3 regions of the Pantoea sp. R13S299 genome follow, and region 3 is predicted to be linked to each of the others. Evidence: predicted binding sites of a transcription regulator. Region 3 holds the regulator's gene; each other region holds the start of a gene.
The links. Region 3 encodes ArgR, which controls arginine synthesis, uptake and breakdown. Its sites were predicted from a motif close to ANTGAATAAAAATACANT; they were not measured.
Positions count from the first base shown of each region.

Region 1: a site for ArgR is predicted at 4,629-4,646, ahead of argF (ornithine carbamoyltransferase). Genes of this name have one in related genera too.
Region 2: a site for ArgR is predicted at 3,699-3,716, ahead of argC (N-acetyl-gamma-glutamyl-phosphate reductase). Genes of this name have one in related genera too.

Region 1 covers NZ_JBLYEF010000002.1:241,144-247,885, forward strand. Annotated here, with positions in the region: gene aas (bifunctional acyl-ACP--phospholipid O-acyltransferase/long-chain-fatty-acid--ACP ligase) at 1-229, shown strand, start outside; gene lplT (lysophospholipid transporter LplT) at 226-1,416, shown strand; gene ridA (2-iminobutanoate/2-iminopropanoate deaminase) at 1,493-1,879, opposite strand; gene pyrI (aspartate carbamoyltransferase regulatory subunit) at 1,952-2,416, opposite strand; gene pyrB (aspartate carbamoyltransferase) at 2,428-3,363, opposite strand; gene argF (ornithine carbamoyltransferase) at 3,599-4,606, opposite strand; gene rraB (ribonuclease E inhibitor RraB) at 4,767-5,189, shown strand; gene miaE (tRNA isopentenyl-2-thiomethyl-A-37 hydroxylase MiaE) at 5,244-6,005, shown strand; gene ACN1CO_RS12135 (GNAT family N-acetyltransferase) at 6,041-6,541, opposite strand.
Region 2 covers NZ_JBLYEF010000007.1:101,880-108,621, reverse strand. Annotated here, with positions in the region: gene argH (argininosuccinate lyase) at 1-467, opposite strand, end outside; gene ACN1CO_RS22125 (argininosuccinate synthase) at 558-1,775, opposite strand; gene argB (acetylglutamate kinase) at 1,800-2,576, opposite strand; gene argC (N-acetyl-gamma-glutamyl-phosphate reductase) at 2,591-3,595, opposite strand; gene argE (acetylornithine deacetylase) at 3,763-4,911, shown strand; gene ppc (phosphoenolpyruvate carboxylase) at 5,265-6,742, shown strand, end outside.
Region 3 covers NZ_JBLYEF010000004.1:32,090-38,831, forward strand. Annotated here, with positions in the region: gene ACN1CO_RS17195 (NAD-dependent succinate-semialdehyde dehydrogenase) at 1-484, shown strand, start outside; gene ACN1CO_RS17200 (barstar family protein) at 542-811, shown strand; gene yhcN (peroxide/acid stress response protein YhcN) at 877-1,140, opposite strand; gene ACN1CO_RS17210 (YdgH/BhsA/McbA-like domain containing protein) at 1,234-1,500, opposite strand; gene yhcN (peroxide/acid stress response protein YhcN) at 1,589-1,852, opposite strand; gene argR (transcriptional regulator ArgR) at 2,328-2,798, opposite strand; gene mdh (malate dehydrogenase) at 3,239-4,177, shown strand; gene mscM (miniconductance mechanosensitive channel MscM) at 4,227-6,742, opposite strand, start outside.

The sequences.
Region 1 (6,742 bases), on a different contig from region 3:
ACACGCGGCGTCGCTGCGCCCGGATGGGCAGCGCGGTGAGGCACTGGTGCTGTTCACCACTGATGCTGAGCTGGCGCGCGACAGGTTGCAGAAAGCGGCCCGCGAGCTGGGTGCGCCAGAGCTGGCACTGCCGCGTGACATCCGTGTCATGAAGCAGCTGCCGCAGCTGGGCAGTGGTAAACCTGATTACGTCACGCTGAAAAAAATGGCGGAAGAGGAGCAGGCATGAGCCTTGATCGTAATGCGCCGCTGATGTCGCGCGGCATGATTGCCGTGATTATCGCCCAGTTCTTTTCGGCTTTTGGCGATAACGCGCTGCTGTTTGCCACGCTGGCGGTACTGAAAAGCCAGTTCTATCCCGAGTGGAGCCAGCCGGTATTACAGATGCTGTTTGTCGCGGCCTATATTCTGCTGGCGCCTTTTGTCGGTCAGGTAGCGGACAGCATGGCGAAAGGGCGGGTGATGATGCTCGCCAACAGCCTGAAGCTGCTCGGCGCGCTGGTGATCTGCTTCGGCTTCAATCCCTTCGTCGGCTATACCCTGGTGGGCGCAGGCGCAGCGGCCTATTCTCCGGCCAAATATGGCATCCTTGGTGAAATCACCCACGGCGAAAAGCTGGTGAAAGCCAACGGGCTGATGGAGGCATCGACCATCGCCGCTATTCTTCTGGGTTCGGTGGCCGGCGGGATGCTGGCCGACTGGCATATTCTGGCGGCGCTGGGGATCTGTGCGCTGACCTACGGCATTGCCGTGGTTGCGAACCTGTTTATCCCGAAACTGCAGGCGGCACGTCCCGGTCAGAGCTGGCAGTTCGGCGTGATGACGCGCAGCTTCTTCAGTGCCGCCACGCTGCTGTGGCGTGACGCAGAGACGCGCTTCTCGCTGCTCGGCACCAGTCTGTTCTGGGGTGCGGGCGTGACGCTGCGTTTCCTGCTGGTGCTCTGGGTGCCGGTGGCGCTGGGCATCCATGACAACACCACGCCAACCACGCTGAATGCCATGGTGGCGATCGGCATCGTGATTGGCGCGGCAGCAGCGGCGAAGCTGGTGACGCTGGAGACCGTGCGTCGCTGTATGCCAGCTGGCGTGCTGATTGGCGTAATGGTGGTGGTCTTCGCGCTGCAGCACTCCCTGATGAATGCGTATTTAGTGCTGATGCTGATTGGTGCGCTGGGCGGCTTCTTTGTCGTGCCGCTGAATGCGCTGCTGCAGGCGCGGGGTAAAGAGAGCGTCGGTTCAGGCAATGCGATTGCGGTGCAGAATCTGGGTGAGAACAGCGCCATGCTGATCATGCTGGGACTCTATACGCTGGCGATTAAGGCGGGAGCACCTGCGGTGGCGACGGGCGTCGGCTTTGGCGTGCTGTTTGCGCTGGCAATTACGGTGCTGTGGCTGTGGCGACCGGCTAAGCGGTAAGTGATTCACCGCCTCTCTCCGGCATCGGTGGAGAGAGGCGCGCGTACGCTTTCACAGCGGACGTTATCAACGCCGGTTAGCGGCGAATGGCAATCGCTTCGATTTCGATTTTCACATCTTTTGGCAGACGCGCCACTTCGACACACGAACGCGCCGGGAAGTTAGCTTCATGCTCGGTGAAAAACGCCTCATACGTCGCGTTGACCGTGGCGAAATCATTTAAATCCTTCACAAACACCGTGGTCTTCACGATGTCGCCAACCTTCAGACCCGCGGCTTCAACAATCGCTTTCACATTTTCCAGTGACTGACGCGCCTGTGCGGCAACGTCATCTGCCACCTGGCCGGTCGCCGGATCGACCGGAATCTGACCCGAAGTAATGATCATGCTGCCCAGATCGACACCCTGAACGTAGGGACCGATAGCGGCAGGGGCTTTTGCAGTACTGATTTCACGAGACATCATTGCTCCTTTGATTATGTCGTCAGGCGGCGATGCCGCCGGTGCTGCCCATTATAGGGTCGGGCAGGGCGATTACCAGTGACCCAGCACCACATGCCGGGCGAACTCTTTCTCGCAATATTTGCACTTCAGATGCACATCGTCGGCGCGCTGCTTCACGGCAAAGCTGGAGAAGACCGGCTCGCTGCGGCTGATGCAGTTGCTGTTGGGGCAGGTCAGCACCCGTTCAACGTGATCCGGCAGCGTCGGGGCGATCTTCGCCACCACTTCATAATCGTCGATGCGGTTAACCGTGGCATGGGGCGCATAGACCGCCAGCTGATTCACCTGATCGTCGGTGAGAAAGGTGTTCTCAATCTTGATCAGATCTTTGCGGCCCATCTCGCCCGAGGGCAGATTCAGACCGATGGTAATGCGCTGATCGGTTTCGGTCAGCCGGAACAGGGAGAGCAATTTAAAGCCGATCTGCGCCGGAATATGGTCGATGACCGTGCCGCGTTTGATCGCTTCGACCTGCAATTTGTTGTCCTGCGTCATGGGGGTTCTCCTTACAGGGCGAGTTCGCTGTTTAAAACCAGAGCCAGCAGAGCCTGGCGTGCATAGATGCCGTTACCCGCCTGCTGGAAATACCAGGCGTAAGGGGTTTTATCGACATCGGTCGTGATCTCGTCGATGCGCGGCAACGGGTGCAGCACCTTCATGTTGTCGCGCGCCGTACTGAGATCGGCGGCGCGCAGAATGAACTGCGCTTTGACATTGGCATATTCGGACGGATCGAGCCGCTCTTTTTGCACCCGCGTCATGTAGAGGATATCGAGCTGCGGCATCACCTCTTCAAAGCTGTCATGCCGTGACCAGGCGATATTCTTCTCATCCAGCATGTCGGTGATGTAAGCCGGCATCGCCAGCGCATCGGGTGCGATGAAGAAGAAGCGGTTGCCATCAAACTTCGCCAGAGCCTGCGTCAGAGAGTGCACCGTACGGCCATACTTCAGGTCGCCGACCATCGCCACGTTCAGCTGACTAAGGCGGCCCTGCGTCTCCTGAATGGTGAAGAGATCGAGCAGCGTCTGCGTCGGATGCTGGTTCGCGCCGTCACCGGCGTTGAGAATCGGGATACCGCCGGAGAACTCGGTCGCCAGCCGCGCCGCGCCTTCCTGCGGATGACGCATCACGATTGCATCGACGTAGGTACTGATCACTGAAATGGTGTCGGCCAGGGTTTCGCCTTTCTTTCCCAGCGAGGTATTACTGCCGTCCGCAAAACCCACCGCTGACGCGCCAAGACGATGAATCGCGGTTTCAAACGACAGGCGGGTTCGGGTCGAGGCCTCAAAGAAGCAGCTGGCGATCACCTTGTGCTTCAGCAGTTCCGGCTGCGGATGGGCTTTAAGCGTAGCGGCGGTGTCCAGTGCCAGTTCCAGCTCTTCACGACTAAGGTCGTTGATTGAAATAATGTGCTTGCGATATAGCGGGTTAGGCATAGCTTTCTCCTCTGCGCGGCCGGATTGCGGACAAAAAAAAGCCCCTGCTTAAGGGGCTTTTTTAAGATCGGGTCGATGACCGAAAGAAACAACAGCACCGCCTGCGGTCAGGCGTGATTGAGCGTCAAATTGTGCGCTGAGCTGTAGCATATTTCCTCCGGCAAATTGGGCCGCATTATACCCGTTCGCGGGGGAGCAGCAAGAGGAAAACGTTTGCGCCTCTGTAGCGGATCGGTCAGCGCTGGCCCAGCGTAGCGACCATCACCGCTTTAATGGTGTGCATCCGGTTCTCGGCCTGGTCGAACACAATGCTGTGCGGCGACTCAAACACTTCGTTGCTCACTTCCATGCCGTTGGGCAGATCGTACTGTTCTGCCATCTGCTGGCCCAGTGTGGTCTGATCGTCATGGAAAGCGGGCAGGCAGTGCAGGAATTTAACCTGAGGGTTGCCGGTCAGATCGAGCATGGCCCGGTTAACCTGATAGTCACGCAGCAGGGCGATACGTTCGGCCCAGACTTCTTTGGCTTCGCCCATCGACACCCAGACATCGGTGTAGATAAAGTCAGCGCCTTTCACGCCATCGGCAATATTTTCGGTGAGGGTGATTTTACCGCCGGTCTGCTGCGCGGCTGCGCGGCACTGCGCCACCAGTTCTTCTTCTGGCCAGCAGCTCTTCGGTGCCACCAGACGCAGATCCAGACCCACCTGGGCGGCGGCTTCGAGCATGGTGTTACCCATGTTGTTGCGCGCATCGCCAACATAGACCAGCGTCATCTCGCTGAGCTTTTTGCCCGGCAGATGCTCCTGCATGGTCAGCAGGTCGGCCAGCAGCTGGGTCGGGTGAAACTCGGTGGTCAGGCCGTTCCACACTGGCACACCGGCGTGTTCCGCCAGCGTCTCCACCAGTTCCTGACCGTAACCGCGATACTGAATGCCATCGTACATCCGGCCCAGTACCCGCGCAGTGTCGCGCATCGACTCTTTATGGCCAATCTGACTGCCACTCGGCCCCAGATAAGTGACGTTTGCACCCTGATCATAAGCGGCAACTTCGAAAGAGCATCGGGTACGGGTCGAGTCTTTTTCGAAGATGAGCGCGATGTTTTTACCTTTCAGATACTGCACTTCGCTGGCGCTTTTTTTAGCCTGTTTTAATTCAGCGGAAAGGGAGAGCAGGTGATCAATTTCGGCGGGGGTAAAATCCAGAAGCCTGAGGAAATGGCGCTGATACAGCTGACTCATACAACACTCCGGTAATCATCAAAATGAATTAAAATTCAATTTAACCGTATGAATATGCATTTTCAAGTACAAGGCTAATAAACTTTTCGTTTTGTGTAGTGGCGCGACAGGCAGTGTGGGAAAATAAGTGATTATTGCCGAACTCAGAGAGGACATCGTCATGGCATATGAAGCATTACTGGAAGAGCAGCAGGAAGAGACGCGGCTGATTATCGAAGAGCTGCTGGAGGATGGCAGCGATCCTGATGCGCTCTACACCATCGAACACCATCTCTCATGCAATAATTTTGATTCGCTGGAAAAAGCCGCGGTTGACGCCTTCAAGCTAGGTTATGAAGTGACCGAGCCGGAAGAGCTGGAGCTGGAAGATGGCACCACCGTTATGTGCGTCGATATCATCAGCGAATCTGCGCTGAAGCCTGAACTGATCGATGTACAGGTTGAGCAGCTGGTGAACCTGATTGGTAAATACAACGTCGATTACGACGGCTGGGGCACCTATTTTGAAGATCCTGATGCCGAAGATGAAGACGAAGATGACGACACCACCGAAGATAAAGACGATGATGGTATTCGCCACTAAGTAGCCGGGGCGGAGAGTTCTCCGCCTGTCACTTCTGCCACGCCTTTTGACATCATGAACTACGCACCCTTACTCGAACCGATCTATCAGTTTCTGCACTGCCGCACGCCACAGGCCTGGATTGATGAGGCGCGCAAACCGGAAAATCTGACCCTGCTGTTAACCGACCATCTGGTGTGCGAGCTAAAAGCCGCGCAGACCGCAGTGTGGCTGATCCGCAAATATGTGGCTGACAAACCCAGCGGCGACGCCATTCTGGCGTGGCTGAAACCCTATGAAGATTTTATCTTCCGCGAAGATGGCGACAGCGACTTTATCAACGCCCATAAGAGCCTGACGAAACGCATTATCGTGCGTAATACGCTGCCGTGGGCGGATGAGCTGGTGGAGAAGATGGTGCTGCTGATTAAAGAGGAGCTGCATCACTTCTATCAGGTGTGGGAAATTATGCAGTCGCGCGGACTGGTTTATCAGAAGATCACCGCCAGCCGCTATGCCAAATCGCTGCTGCGTGAAGTGACCACGCATGAGCCGGAAACGCTGGTGGATAAGCTGATCTGTGGCGCTTACATCGAGGCGCGCTCCTGCGAACGTTTCGCCAGTCTGGCACCGTATCTTGATGAGGAGCTGGCGAAGTTCTATCTGTCGCTGCTGCGCTCAGAGGCGCGGCATTATCAGGACTATTTAACGCTGGCGGCGCAGATTGCCGGTAAAGATATCGCGCCACGGGTACAGGCGATTGGGGTAACAGAAGGGCGGCTTATCAGCGAGCCTGACAACGAATTACGCTTTCACAGCGGCGTGCCAGCGTTTTGATTCGATCATATCAGCGGGGCTGCCAGCCCCGATTGTCACAGTAATTTCAGCATCCGCACTTCGCAGTCGACATGGCCGGTGCAGCCCATCGCGCTGTCGATATGCTCAAAGCCCAGCGACTCATACAGTTTAATGGCCCGCGTCAGGCTGGCGGTAGTTTCCAGATAGCAGCGACGAAAGCCATGGCCGCGAGCATGTTCCATCGCCCGCAGCGCCAGTTCGCGCGCCAGACCCTGACCGCGCACCTCGGGCAGAAAGTACATCTTTTGCAGTTCGCAAATATCGGGCGCGCTGCAGGCGAGAGGCGCAACACCGCCGCCACCCACCACCTTGCCCTGATACTCAACAATCCAGTAGGCGCTCTGTTCGGCACTGTACAGCTCAAACAGCTGGTCGAGCTGCGGATCGGAAACGGTATAGCCCTTGTCAGCCGTCAGGCCGAACTCCGCAGAAACATCACGGATCACCTGGGCAATATGCGGATTATCGGCGGCAGTAATCGGCCGCACCTGGAGGTGCTGAGAGTCAGAAATCATGTTGGGATTGGATTATGCAAATCGGTTGGACATATACCAGAAGTAACATTATCGTCATGTAAAAGCAATATTGCTGATAATCCAAACCGGTCTAAACCGCATTGGTTTTTTTTCAAAGTGACTTGAAAATATATTTCATCTTTTATCTTTACTCTATTCATTAATAATAAATAACTTTCCCTGCGCGGCCTTGGTAAGTTG
Region 2 (6,742 bases), on a different contig from region 3:
TGGGTGTAGCCTGGCATCACGGCATCCTGATTGGCTTCAGCAGTCACCACCAGCGCCTGCTGCAGATCACGTGTGGCACCCAGCAGCGCTTCAATCTGCAGCTTGCACCATAATTTCAGATCGGTCGCGACCTGATCGTTACGGCTCCGACCGGTGTGCAGCTTTTTACCCAGCGAACCGACTTTATCGATCAGCTTGCCTTCAACCCAGCTGTGGATATCTTCAGCGTCGCTCTGCAGGATCTGCTCAGGATTCTCACGTACTTCATCCAGTAACGTATTCAGGGCTACTTCCAGTTGCTGCTGCTCATCCTGAGTCAGGACATTGACCGTCACCAGCGCTTTGGACCAGGCAACAGAGCCAATGATGTCCTGTTCTGCCAGGCGGTAATCGAAGCGCAGCGAGTCATTGAACTGTTTAAAACGCTGATCCGCTGCCTGAGTAAACCGTCCACCCCAAAGTGCCATGTGAAAACTCCTCTGAATCGTTAAACAAGAGGCGGCATAAATGCCGCCCCTGAATGAAAACTGTGAGGCGAGGCGCACCCCGCCTGAAAATTACTTTTTCTGCTCGTTCAGGGCGCGGATACGCGAAGAGAGCGAGAACAGACGGATAAAGCCGCCCGCGTGACGGTGATCGTAGACTTCATCTTCACCGAAGGTGGCGAACTCTTCCGAGTAGAGGCTGTTCGCGGAACGCTTCTGGGTGGCAGTCGCGTGGCCTTTATAGAGCTGCAGCACCACTTCACCGTTAACCTCTTCCGCCAGTGATTCGGCAGCAGCCTGAATCGACTTACGCAGCGGGGCGAACCAGCGACCGTCATACACCACATAAGACATCTCGTGACCCAGTTGCTCACGCCATTTGAAGCTATCGCGATCCAGCACCAGCTGCTCAACCGCACGCAGCGCATTCACCATGATGGTACCGCCAGGGGTTTCGTAGCAGCCGCGGGATTTAATGCCCACCAGACGGTTTTCAACGATATCGATACGGCCGACGCCATGTTTTGCGCCCAGCACGTTCAGTTTTTCCAGGCACTGGAACGGACTCAGTTTTTCGCCGTTAACTGCCACAACCCGACCTTTCTCTACGGTCACGGTCACTTCTTCAGGCTGGTCAGGCGCTTCCAGCGGATCGACAGTCCAGACCCAGCAATCTTTGTTCGGTGCATTGGCCGGGCTTTCCAGCACGCCGCCTTCGGTGGAGATGTGCCAGGCGTTTTCATCGCGGCTGTAGATTTTTTCCAGCGACGCGGTGGTCGGAATGTTGCGCTCTTTCAGGTAGTCCAGCAGCGCTTCACGTGAACGCAGGTTCCATTCACGCCACGGTGCCACGACTTTCAGCTGAGGTGCCAGCGCGGTGTAGGTGGTTTCGAAACGCACCTGGTCATTCCCTTTACCGGTTGCACCATGACATAGCGCATCCGCGCCCACTTTCAGCGCCAGCTCAACCTGCGCTTTAGCGATGATAGGACGCGCCATAGACGTGCCCAGCAGATAGGTGCCTTCATACAGAGCACCGGTCTGCAGCACCGGATAAACGTAGTCGCTGATGAACTCTTCACGCAGGTCAACCACGTGACATTCAGATGCGCCAGACTGCAGAGCTTTCTTCTCTACACCTTCCAGATCGCCGCGCTCCTGACCGATGTCCGCTACGAAAGCGACCACTTCACAGCCGCCGTAGTTCTCTTTCAGCCATGGAATGATGGCCGAAGTATCAAGACCACCGGAGTAAGCCAGAACGATTTTTTTGATGTTTTGCGTTTGCATTTCGTAATCCTTGAATCAGAGTCGTTAAGCGAGAATCCGGGTGCCAATCGACACGCCGTTAAACAGGTCAGGCAACCGCTCAGCGTGACGCCAGCTGGCAATATCCACCGGACGGCCCAGCGTACGCGCCGCATCAAGCGCAGCGTGCACTTTAACAATCATGCCATCGGTAATAATGCCCTGGGTAATCAGCTGCTCAGCTTTGTCGGCGGTCATCTCTTCGATGCGCTGACCTTTGCCGTCGAGAATACCACTGACGTCTGACAACAGAACCAGATCGGCGCCCAGCGTCGAGGCCAGTGCGGTCGCCGCCTGGTCAGCGTTGACGTTCATCAGATCGCCGCTGTCAGTAATACCAATAGAGCTCACCACCGGCATGTAACCGGCCGCCAGCAGGGTGTTCAGCAGTGCCGGATCGCCCGGCGTTGCGTGGCCAACATGGCCGAGTTCTTCATCGAACGGGGCGACATTGACGATGCCCGCATCGCCCAGGCAGAGGCCGACCGCGTTGATGCCCGATTTCTTTGCCCAGGCCAGCAGCGTTTTATTTGCGGTTCCCGCCAGCGCACCGGTAATGATGTCGATCTGATCGGCTGGAGTGACGCGCAGGCCATTTTTCTTCATCACCGGTAGCGCCAGCTTTTTCATCAGTTCATCGACCAGGCAACCGCCGCCGTGGACAATGATCAGGGGACGCTGATGGGCACTGCGATAGTTCAGCAGCGCTTCAAACAAGCGGGCCAGCGCTTCTTCGCTGTCTAACAACACGCCGCCCAGCTTAATAATCAATGGATTGGTCATGGTTTATTCGTCCGTTAAATCAGTGACTGCGTTTCAGGGAAGCCGAACCGGATGTTCAGGCACTGTACCGCCTGCGATGCCGCGCCTTTCAGCAGATTATCTTCGGCGGCTACGACAATCAGATGTTCGCCCTGTACTTCAAAACCGATATCACAGTAAGGCAGGCCCACAACGGCTTTCAGCGCCGGTACGCCCTTTTCATAGAGCCGCACCAGGGGTTTGTTGTCATAGGCGCGATGGAAAACGGCGGCGATATCTTCGCGGCTGACACCCGCTTTCAGACGGCAGGTAATGGTTGCCAGAATACCTCGCGGGAAACTTCCCAGATGTGGCGTGAAGATCACCGGCGTACCGAGGTGCGCGACGATTTCCGGATGATGACGATGATTAAACAGACCGTAAGGCTGCAGGCTCACTTCGCAGAAGCTGGTGCCAACATTGGCTTTACGTCCTGCACCGCTCACGCCGCTGGTGGCGTTAATGACCGGCCACTGCGCATCGTTTAATAGTCCGGCATCCACCAGTGGCTTCAGTGCCAGCTGGGCGGCGGTCGGGTAGCAACCCGGAACAGCTACCAGCTGCGCCTGCTGGATTTTCTCATGCTGATATTCCGCCAGGCCGTAAACGGCTTTGTCCAGCCAGTCGCTATGCTGATGGGTGAAGCCATAGAAGCGGGTATAAAAATCAGCGTCATTCACGCGGAACGCGCCCGACAGGTCGAACACGATACAACCGGCCTTGAGAAATTCCGGCGCCAGATCGTGGCTGACTTCGTGGGCTGTCGCCAGGAACACCACATCCACTTTATCTGCCCATTCAGCCGCGCTGCTCAGCGGCTGCAGCGGCAAATCCACCACGCCTTTCAGCTGCGGATGGAGATCGGACAGGCGCTTGCCGGCATCAGGGCTTTGCGCCGAAACCGCCAAAGCGGTTATGTTGATATGTGGATGGCGATTCAGGAAGGTGGCAAGCTCTACGCCAGCATAACCACTGGCACCAACGATCAGCGTATTCAACATCAGGCTGTAACCCTTTTTACAGTCGCACGTTCCGGGTCGCGGCCTTGCCCCGTTACCCACCCTGTCATCTGCAGTGATTTATGGTTCCCTTGCAGAGGACGTTAATGTATTTTTATTCACTATTACTGCATGAATATGGATACATCCTAACCCAAGGACCGCCAACAGTGAAGACAAAATTACCGCCTTTTATTGAACTGTACCGCCAGTTAATCGCCACACCGTCGATCAGCGCAACCGATGCCGCACTGGATCAGAGTAATGAAACTTTAATCAATTTGCTGGCCGGCTGGTTCTGCGACCTTGGCTTCAGCGTCGAAGTGCAGCCGGTGCCTGGCACCCGCAATAAATTTAACATGCTGGCGCGCACCGGCACCGGTGCGGGCGGCCTGCTGTTAGCCGGTCATACGGATACCGTTCCCTTTGATGATGGCCGCTGGACGCGCGATCCCTTTACCCTGACCGAGCACGAGAATAAGCTCTATGGCCTGGGTACGGCAGACATGAAAGGCTTTTTCGCCTTTATTCTTGATACGCTGCGCGATGTAGATGTCAGCACGCTGAACAAGCCGCTCTATATCCTCGCCACGGCCGATGAAGAGACCACCATGGCAGGCGCCAAATATTTCTCAGAATCGACGCAACTGCGCCCCGACTGCGCCATCATCGGTGAACCGACCTCGCTTAAACCGGTACGCGCGCACAAAGGGCATCTGTCGAATGTGATCCGTATTGAGGGGAAATCGGGCCATTCCAGCGATCCGGCGCGCGGCGTCAACGCCATCGAACTGATGCATGAGTCGATCACTCATCTGATGCAACTGCGCACAACGCTGCAGGAGCGTTATCACCATGACGGCTTTGCCATTCCCTATCCCACCATGAATTTCGGTCACATTCATGGCGGAGACGCCGCTAACCGTATCTGCGCCTGCTGTGAACTGCATATGGATATCCGTCCGCTGCCGGGTCTGTCGCTGGGCGATCTGGATGGATTACTGAACGAGGCGCTGGCACCCGTGAGTGCACGCTGGCCTGGCCGCGTCACGGTGGCCGAACTGCATCCTCCGATTCCGGGTTATGAGTGTCCGGCGAATCATGAGCTGGTGAGTGTGGTTGAGAAATTACTGGGTACGCCAACCGAGGTGGTGAACTACTGCACCGAAGCGCCGTTTATTCAGCAGCTCTGCCCGACGCTGGTCCTGGGTCCGGGTTCCATAAATCAGGCACATCAGCCAGATGAATTTATCGATACGGCATTTATTAAGCCGACACGGGCGCTTATCAGTCAGGTTGTGCAGCATTTTTGTCACTGATTGACAGCAAATGGGGCATTTCACTGTATTAACAGCAAAATGCCCCCTCATTCTGCGGGATTTAACAATAAGAATAACTTATCCCGCTTGCTTCCCGATAAATTCTACGAATTTCCGTTATTTAGCCACATCTTCAGCGTACTTTAACGCATTTGACGAACGCAACATTACGTGGCTAGATAAAAGACGATGTTATGCCCACCGGGTGATTATCCAGAACGTTTCAGAATGCGGACAGGCGGCAACGTAGCCGGTTCCCTGTAGATTATCGGGAACACAATGTTGCTGATTTTTCTGCTGCCTGAAAGGTCGGGTGTAGAAGTTTTTCAAGACGATAAGGGTGTCAGGGTCCAATGAACGAACAATATTCCGCAATGCGAAGTAATGTCAGTATGCTCGGCAAACTGCTCGGGGATACGATTAAGGATGCACTGGGAGAGAACATCCTCGACCAGGTGGAAACCATCCGTAAGCTCTCCAAGTCATCCCGTGCAGGAAATGACACTCATCGTAAAGAACTGCTCAATACGCTGCAGAATCTCTCCAATGAGGAGCTTCTGCCGGTTGCACGCGCTTTCAGCCAGTTTCTGAACCTCACCAACGTGGCTGAGCAGTATCAGACCATCTCGCAGAGTGGCGAGGGTGAGAACCATCCTGAACTGCTGAAAAAGACCTTTGATACCCTGAAGCAGCAGAAAGATATCAGCGAAAGCGACATCCTTGCGGCTATTGAGTCACTGTCACTGGAGCTGGTGCTGACTGCGCACCCGACCGAAATCACCCGTCGTACGCTGATTCACAAGCTGGTTGAAGTTAACAGCTGCCTGAAGCAGCTCGATCACAGTGACGTCTCCGACTACGAACGTAACCAGATTATGCGCCGTCTGCGTCAGTTGGTGGCGCAGGCGTGGCACACCGATGAGATCCGTAAATATCGTCCGACCCCTATCGACGAAGCCAAATGGGGCTTTGCCGTCGTAGAAAACAGCCTGTGGGAAGGCGTACCTGCTTTCCTGCGTGAGCTGAACGAGCAGGTCGAAGAGGCGTTCGGCCTTAAGCTGCCGGTCGATTTCGTGCCGGTCCAGTTCACTTCATGGATGGGTGGCGACCGCGACGGTAATCCGAACGTTACGGCATCGATTACCCGCCATGTGATGCAGCTGAGCCGCTGGAAAGCCACTGACCTGTTCCTGCGTGATATCGGTGTGTTGATCTCCGAACTGTCGATGTCCGAATGCAGTGAAGAGATTCGCGAACTCAGCAGCGATCCGGAGGCGCTTGAACCTTACCGTGTGATCCTGAAACGCCTGCGCAGCCAGCTGATGACGACTCAGTCATTCCTGGAACGCCGCCTGAAAGGCGAACGTCTGCCGCGTCCGGCCGATCTGCTGGTTTCCAACGATCAGCTGTGGGACCCGCTGTTTGCCATCTATCAGTCACTGCAACAGTGCGGCATGGGCATTATCGCCAACGGACAGTTGCTCGATACGCTGCGCCGCGTGAAATGCTTTGGCGTGCCGCTGGTGCGTATCGATCTGCGCCAGGAGAGCACCCGTCACACTGAAGCGATTGCTGAAGTGACCCGCTATCTGGGTCTCGGCGATTATGAAAGCTGGTCCGAAGCCGACAAGCAGGCCTTCCTGATCCGTGAACTGAACTCCAAACGCCCGCTGCTGCCTCGCACCTGGGAACCGAGCGATGAGACGCGTGAAGTGCTGGAGACCTGTCGCGTCGCGGCGGAAGCCCCGCAGGGTTCTATTGCCGCCTATGTTATTTCGATGGCGAAAACCCCGTCTGACGTGCTGGCCGTGCATCTGCTGCTGAAAGAAGC
Region 3 (6,742 bases):
AGGCGTGATTGTCGGACCATTGATTGAAGCGTCGGCGGTGGAAAAGGTTGAGCAGCACGTAAAAGATGCAGTAGCCAAAGGCGGCAAATTACTGGCGGGTGGCGAGCGACATGCGCTGGGCGGCAACTTCTGGCAGCCAACCGTCATTACCGAGGCGCACGAAGATATGCAGCTCGCGCAGGAAGAGACGTTTGGTCCGGTAGCCGCCTGCTTCCGTTTCGATGATGAAGAGGACGTGATCCGCCGGGCCAACAATACACCATTCGGCCTCGCTGCTTACTTTTACACCCAGAATCTGCAACGGGTGTTTCGTGTTTCAGCCGCGCTGGAAAGCGGCATGATCGGCATTAACGAGTGTGCTGTTTCCACTGAGCTGGCACCGTTTGGTGGCGTGAAAGAGTCGGGGCTGGGCCGCGAAGGTTCAGTACTCGGCATGGAAGAGTATCTGGAGGTCAAAACGCTGCACCTAGGCGGTTTGAGCTAACCGGGACACAGCCGGGCGGCAAAAGTCGCCCGCAGACGGAGCATGGGAGCCGTCAGCATGAAAATCGAGCGTTTTGATTTTAATGAAATTGTCGACCAGGCCCATTTCTTCCGCCAGTTCGCCGAGCGGTTTTCGCTGGAGGAGCGCCGTATCTGCGATCTGGATGGATTATGGGATGTGGTGACGGGCGATCTGTTACCGATGCCGCTGGAGATTGAGTTCGTCAATCTGGGCAGGGGACAGCGACGGCGCTATGGCGCACTGATTCTGTTATTTGATGAAGCGGAAGAGGAGCTGGAAGGCCGGCTGCACTTTAACGTCAGATAAAACGTCAGATGAAAAAAGGCCCCGGCGAGCGGGGCCAAAGGGTTCGTCATAAATCTGACGAGGAATTACTTATAAAGCTGTGCGGTGATGTGATAGTTATCACCGGTGCGCGCTTCAATCACTTTATAGGCGCTGGCACCCTGTTCATCGGCTTTCTGTGAAAGCTCAGCGCGGTAATCCATTGGTGCTCCCGCGGTTCCACTGATGCTTACGGTGCCCGCAGGCTGCAGGTTCTGCGTCTGATCGGCGGTTACCAGTTGTGCGGCTGATGCGCCGAACGCCATAACGGAAAGCAGACTGACTGTAGCGATGGTTGTTTTGATATTCATGATTATCTCCTCAATACAATCAACAACCTGCGGTTACTCATAGAGGCGGGTCGTCGATATTTGTTATGCGCCTTCAGGCGTCATCACGGTTAATTATTTATAAAGCTCAGCGGTAACATGCCAGGTGTTGTCCTGGTTGTTTTCGATGATGCGATAGTGGCTTGCGCCCTGTGCATCGGCTTTCTCTGACAGCACCTGACGAATATGCGTCTGGTCGCCGTTACGGCCACCAATGCTGATGGTCTGATTCATTGGCTGCAGACCCTGTGCCTGTTCATTAGATACCAGGCTTGCGGCGCTGGCGCCCACTGAGAACAGGGAGGCCAGGCTCAGTGCGGCAATCGCTAATTTCATTTTCATGGTCAACTCTCCTGAAGTTTTTGCTTTAGCTCTCCGGAGCGCAAAAGGCGCGTCAGACAGAGAGCCAATGGCATTATCGGGTTACGCCTTAGTTATAGAGTGCGGCGGTAGCGTGATAATTGCCGTTGTTGTAGGCCTCAATCACGCGATAGGCTTTTGCGCCCTGCTGATCGGCTTTGTCGCTGAGTTTCTGCCTGATATCCATTGGTGAACCCGATACGCCGCTGACACTGATGGTGCCGACAGCCTGCAGATCCTGAGCCTGAGAAGCATTGATAGATTCTGCGGCCACAGCACCAAATGAGAGGGCAGAGAGAATGCTCAGGGCAGCGATGGTAGTTTTTACGTTCATAGATATTTCCTCGTCGTCTATTTTTATCTTTCTAGTTAGTGTGATTTGCATCACGAAAAGAAGTATAGAACTAATAACGACAGAAATTAATACTCCGCTAATAATGTTTTTTTGTGATTCTTTATCCTTATGGCTACTTTTAATAACTTAACGTTATAAAAACTGCATGAAAAATAGCCTTTGGTCTGTTTTTAATCACAAAAACAGTGAGATAGATCACTTTAACGTTTAGTGCGAAACCAGGGGATATATCGGACTGGAGTTTGATCTGGATCCGGGTATTGGTGCCGGATCAGTGATGTAAAGCAGTGTAAAATAGCGCAAAAAGTGAAGCATAGTAAGCGATCTGACCAACGGTCAGGGGCATGAAAGCAGGCTTATTGCTCATTAAGTAGCAGGGTAGTGTGACGTAAAGCTATGGGAAGAGAGAACAAACTGACGACCTGGCGCGGGAGTGCAGGCCGTCAGTCAGCGATCAGAGTTCCTGTTCAAACAGGTTGAGGATCGCGCTGTGCAGCTGCTTAACCGTAAAGTCGCGCGCACGGGTGATAAAGATCGTGTCATCGCCAGCAATGGTGCCAAGAATCCCTTCTGACTTACCCAGTGAATCCAGCAGGCGTGCAATCAGCTGTGCTGCGCCCGGGCTGGTATGAATTACGACCAGCGCATCGTTGTAGTCGATATCCAGTACCAGGTTTTTCAACGGGCTGGTGGTGGTCGGCACACCCAGCTCAGCGGGCAGGCAATAGACCATCTCCATCTTGGCATTGCGGGTGCGCACTGCGCCAAACTTGGTCAGCATCCGCGAGACTTTGGACTGATTGATATTTTCAAAGCCCTCATCCTGAAGCGCCTGAACAATTTCGCCCTGGGAACTGAATTTTTCTTCTTTTAATAAGGCTTTAAAAGCCTTGATCAGATCGTCTTGTTTCGATGGGTTTCGCATAGGTTACCAATAAATAGAGAGAATAACCGCGCAGCCGCCTGCGGCAGAGTGGTGATTATGCATTTAAATGCATTTTTATGCAATCGGTCGATTGATGAGCAGGGTTCGGGCGGCTAGCGGGCGGCGATAATAACAAATAAATCCGCTCAGACCAAAACCCCCGTCACAGCCCCGGAAGGCGAAGGTTGCAAAGTTGTTATATTATTGGTGGTGTAGTAACAGAAGTAGTAACAGAAAACGCTCGTAGCCGTTCTCTGTCTGACGACGGCAAAGTTGTCGGTCATTCAGGCGCAATGATAAGTAACTTTTGAATCCGGCGATTAAGTGTGAAAACACGTAGAATTAACAGCGGATATTTATCATCGCCTGAGCAGTTGATTAAGGTCTGACACAGATAGAATTTCGGCCCATCTCTGCCCCACCTTAATAAGGAGTTAAGAATGAAAGTTGCCGTTCTCGGTGCCGCTGGCGGCATAGGCCAGGCGCTCGCACTTCTGCTCAAAACCCAGCTTCCCGCAGGTTCAGAACTCTCACTGTACGACATCGCGCCGGTTACGCCTGGCGTTGCCGTTGATCTCAGCCATATCCCGACTGCCGTTGCTATTGAGGGCTTCAGTGGAGAGGACGCGACACCCGCCTTGCAGGGTGCCGATGTGGTACTGATTTCTGCTGGTGTTGCACGTAAACCGGGTATGGATCGTGCTGACCTGTTTAACGTTAATGCGGGTATCGTGCGTAACCTGATTGAACAGGTTGCTACTACGGCACCTAAAGCATTGATTGGCGTTATTACCAACCCGGTCAATACCACCGTTGCCATTGCAGCAGAAGTGCTGAAAAAGCACGGCGTCTACGACAAAAATCGTCTGTTTGGCGTGACTACGCTGGATATCATTCGCGCCAATACCTTTGTGGCGGCGCTGAAAGGTAAGCAGCCTGATCAGGTTGAAGTTCCGGTGATTGGCGGCCACTCTGGCGTGACCATTCTGCCGCTGCTGTCGCAGGTTAAAGGCGTCAGCTTCAGCGAGCAGGAAGTTGCGGATCTGACCAAACGCATTCAGAACGCCGGTACCGAAGTGGTGGAAGCCAAAGCGGGTGGCGGATCGGCTACGCTGTCGATGGGCCAGGCGGCCGCACGATTCGGTCTGTCACTGGTTCGTGCGCTGAAAGGTGAGGCGAATGTGGTGGAGTGTGCTTACGTGGAAGGTGAGGGTGAACATGCCCGCTTCTTCTCGCAACCGCTGCTGCTGGGTAAAAACGGGATTGCTGAGCGCAAGCCGATTGGCACCCTCAGCGCTTTCGAACAGCAGGCGCTGTCAGGCATGCTGGATACGCTGAAGAAAGATATCGCCCAGGGTGAAGAGTTCGTTAAGCAGTAACTGACGGTTCAGACTTGCAATAACGCCCGGCCTTGCCGGGCGTTTTGCATTACAGGCCGCCAGATTTGTAGGCGCGGGCTGCGGGCGTACCGTTGCTGGCAGGCAGCTTCTTGCCCAGGGTCTCCATACGCATCTGGAACGGCGGGAATGGCATCTCAATACCGTGCTGATCAAATCCGCTCAGAATTAACTGATGCAGCTCGTGACGCAGCGGCATACGGTGTCCCATCTCAGCGGCATGCACACGGAGTTCAAACAACTGAATCCCCTGCTGCAAATCGACCAGGAAGGCTTCCGGTTGCGGCGTGTCCAGGACATAGCTGCAGCGTTCCGCCGCCTGAATCAGAATGGTGGTCACCTGTTCACTGCTGACTTTCGCCGGGGCCGGAATGGTCAGCACCACGCGCGTCACGGAATCGGACAGCGACCAGTTAATAAACTGCTCGGTGATAAAGGCCTTGTTCGGCACAATGATCTCTTTGCGGTCCCAGTCGGTAATGGTGGTCGCGCGGGTATTGATCCGCGTGATGCTGCCGGTCAGATCTCGGATCGTCACGGTATCACCGATACGAATCGGCTTTTCGAACAGGATAATCAGACCCGAGATAAAGTTGGCAAAAATCTCCTGCAAACCAAACCCCAGTCCCACACCCAGCGCGGCAACCAGCCACTGTAGCTTCGACCACTCAATACCAATCATTGAGAAACCAATCAGACCCCCAATCAGCAGCAGCAGATATTTGGTCAGGGTTGTGATGGCGTAACCGGTGCCGGGCGTCAGATTCAGATGCTGCAGCAGCGCCAGCTCTAGCAGCGCGGGCATATTGCGCACCAGCTGGGTAGTAATGATAAACACCAGAATGGCAATCAGCACCGACCCCAGGGTGATGGGCTGAATCGACTCCACGCCCTGCACGGACGTACTGACATCCCACAACTGAATATTCTCCAGGAAGCCAAAGGCCGAATGGATTTCTGACCACAGCACAATCACCGAGACCAGCGCGATCAGCATCAGGATAGAGCGAACCAGCCGCAGCGACTGCGCACTGATCGCATCCAGGTCAATCACCGGCTCTTCAATTTCAATCGCATCAGTGTTCAGAGAGCCTTGCTCTTTCTCTTCTTCACTGCGCGCACGGTTAGCCAGCATGTCGGCACGGCGCTGACGGGCGCGATCAAAGCCGAGACGGCGACGCTGAATCAGCATCCAGCGCCGGATAATGTGATAGATAACCAGCAACAGGAACCAGATGGCGACGGAGGTCTCCAGTCGCGCCAGCAGCGCCTGCGCGGTCGCCAGATAACCTACGGCGGAGGCGAGAGCAGCCATCAGCGGCATGGCGATCATCAGGTTCCACAGCATCCGGTTCACCATATTCTCGCCATTTCCCTCTTTATCGAGGTAGAGCGGAATGCCGGAACGTTTCAGACTCACGGTAACGATACTGATTGCCCCGCAGATCAGGATGAAACAGAGACGGCCCAGCGATGAGGAGAACTGCCGATCTTCCAGATTGCCAAAAGCTATCAGCAACATAATCAGCGGCACAATTAATCCGATGCTCAGCGAGTAGTAGCGCATGGCGCGTGCCACCCGGTTTTGCGGCCAGCGGAAATGCACAATGAACAGGCCGTTGGGACGGGCAAAGGCGGCGCTGATCATAAATGCCCACAGCAGCGGCAGCGTGGCGGTAATGCCATCGCCAATCGCTACGGCGATAGGGTAGGGCCATGCGTTCTGCAGGCCATAACCCAGCGTACCCCATAACACCGGCAGCGGCAGCGCCACCAGGATCGACCAGAACAGGGTACGGATGGTCAGGCGGAAACGATCCTGGGTCACCTTGCCGACCTTGCTGGCGGAGCGCTCGAGAAAAGCATTGAAGTGGCGGCGCGAGCTGATGCTGAAGCCGACCAGCAGTAACGCACCAATGATCGGCAGCACCGAGTTACGGCTGGTGAACATCATTGCCATCGCTTTGCCGAGTTGCCCCAGCGTATCCAGCGATAGCAGACGGGAAAGATCTTTGGCCAGATCCAGCGGATAACTTAAACCAATCGGATTGACATCGGCGGTCCAGAACAGATAGCGGTGCGTCGCCTCTTTGACTTCCGTCAGCGCATCCTGCAACTGCGTATTGCCGACCTTAAGCTTGGTAATCTCCAGAATCAGCGTGTCACAGCCGGAGATCAAAGAATTGAGCAGTTCGCGCTGTGTGCGTAGCTGCGCATCAAGAATACGTTTCTGATCTGCGGTTAAGGGCTGACCATCGGCCTGCCGTCCTTTACGCAGCGCATCCTGGCGCTCCAGCAGATCCTCATAATAGAGACGCTGCACGCGAAGCTGTGCCATCTCATTATCAATCTGCTGCGACTTCGGCATCTCCGGCAGGCGTGCGACCTGTGCCCGTAGTGCTTCGCCCAGCAGGTTAGAGGCGCCCAGCCACTGCGATTGCTCACGCAGGGTAGAGAGCGCCTGGCGGACCTGAATAATCTGGTTGGTGGCCAGTCGCTGCTGCGATGCCACCAGATCCATGCGCTGCGCCTGTTGATTCAGTGCAA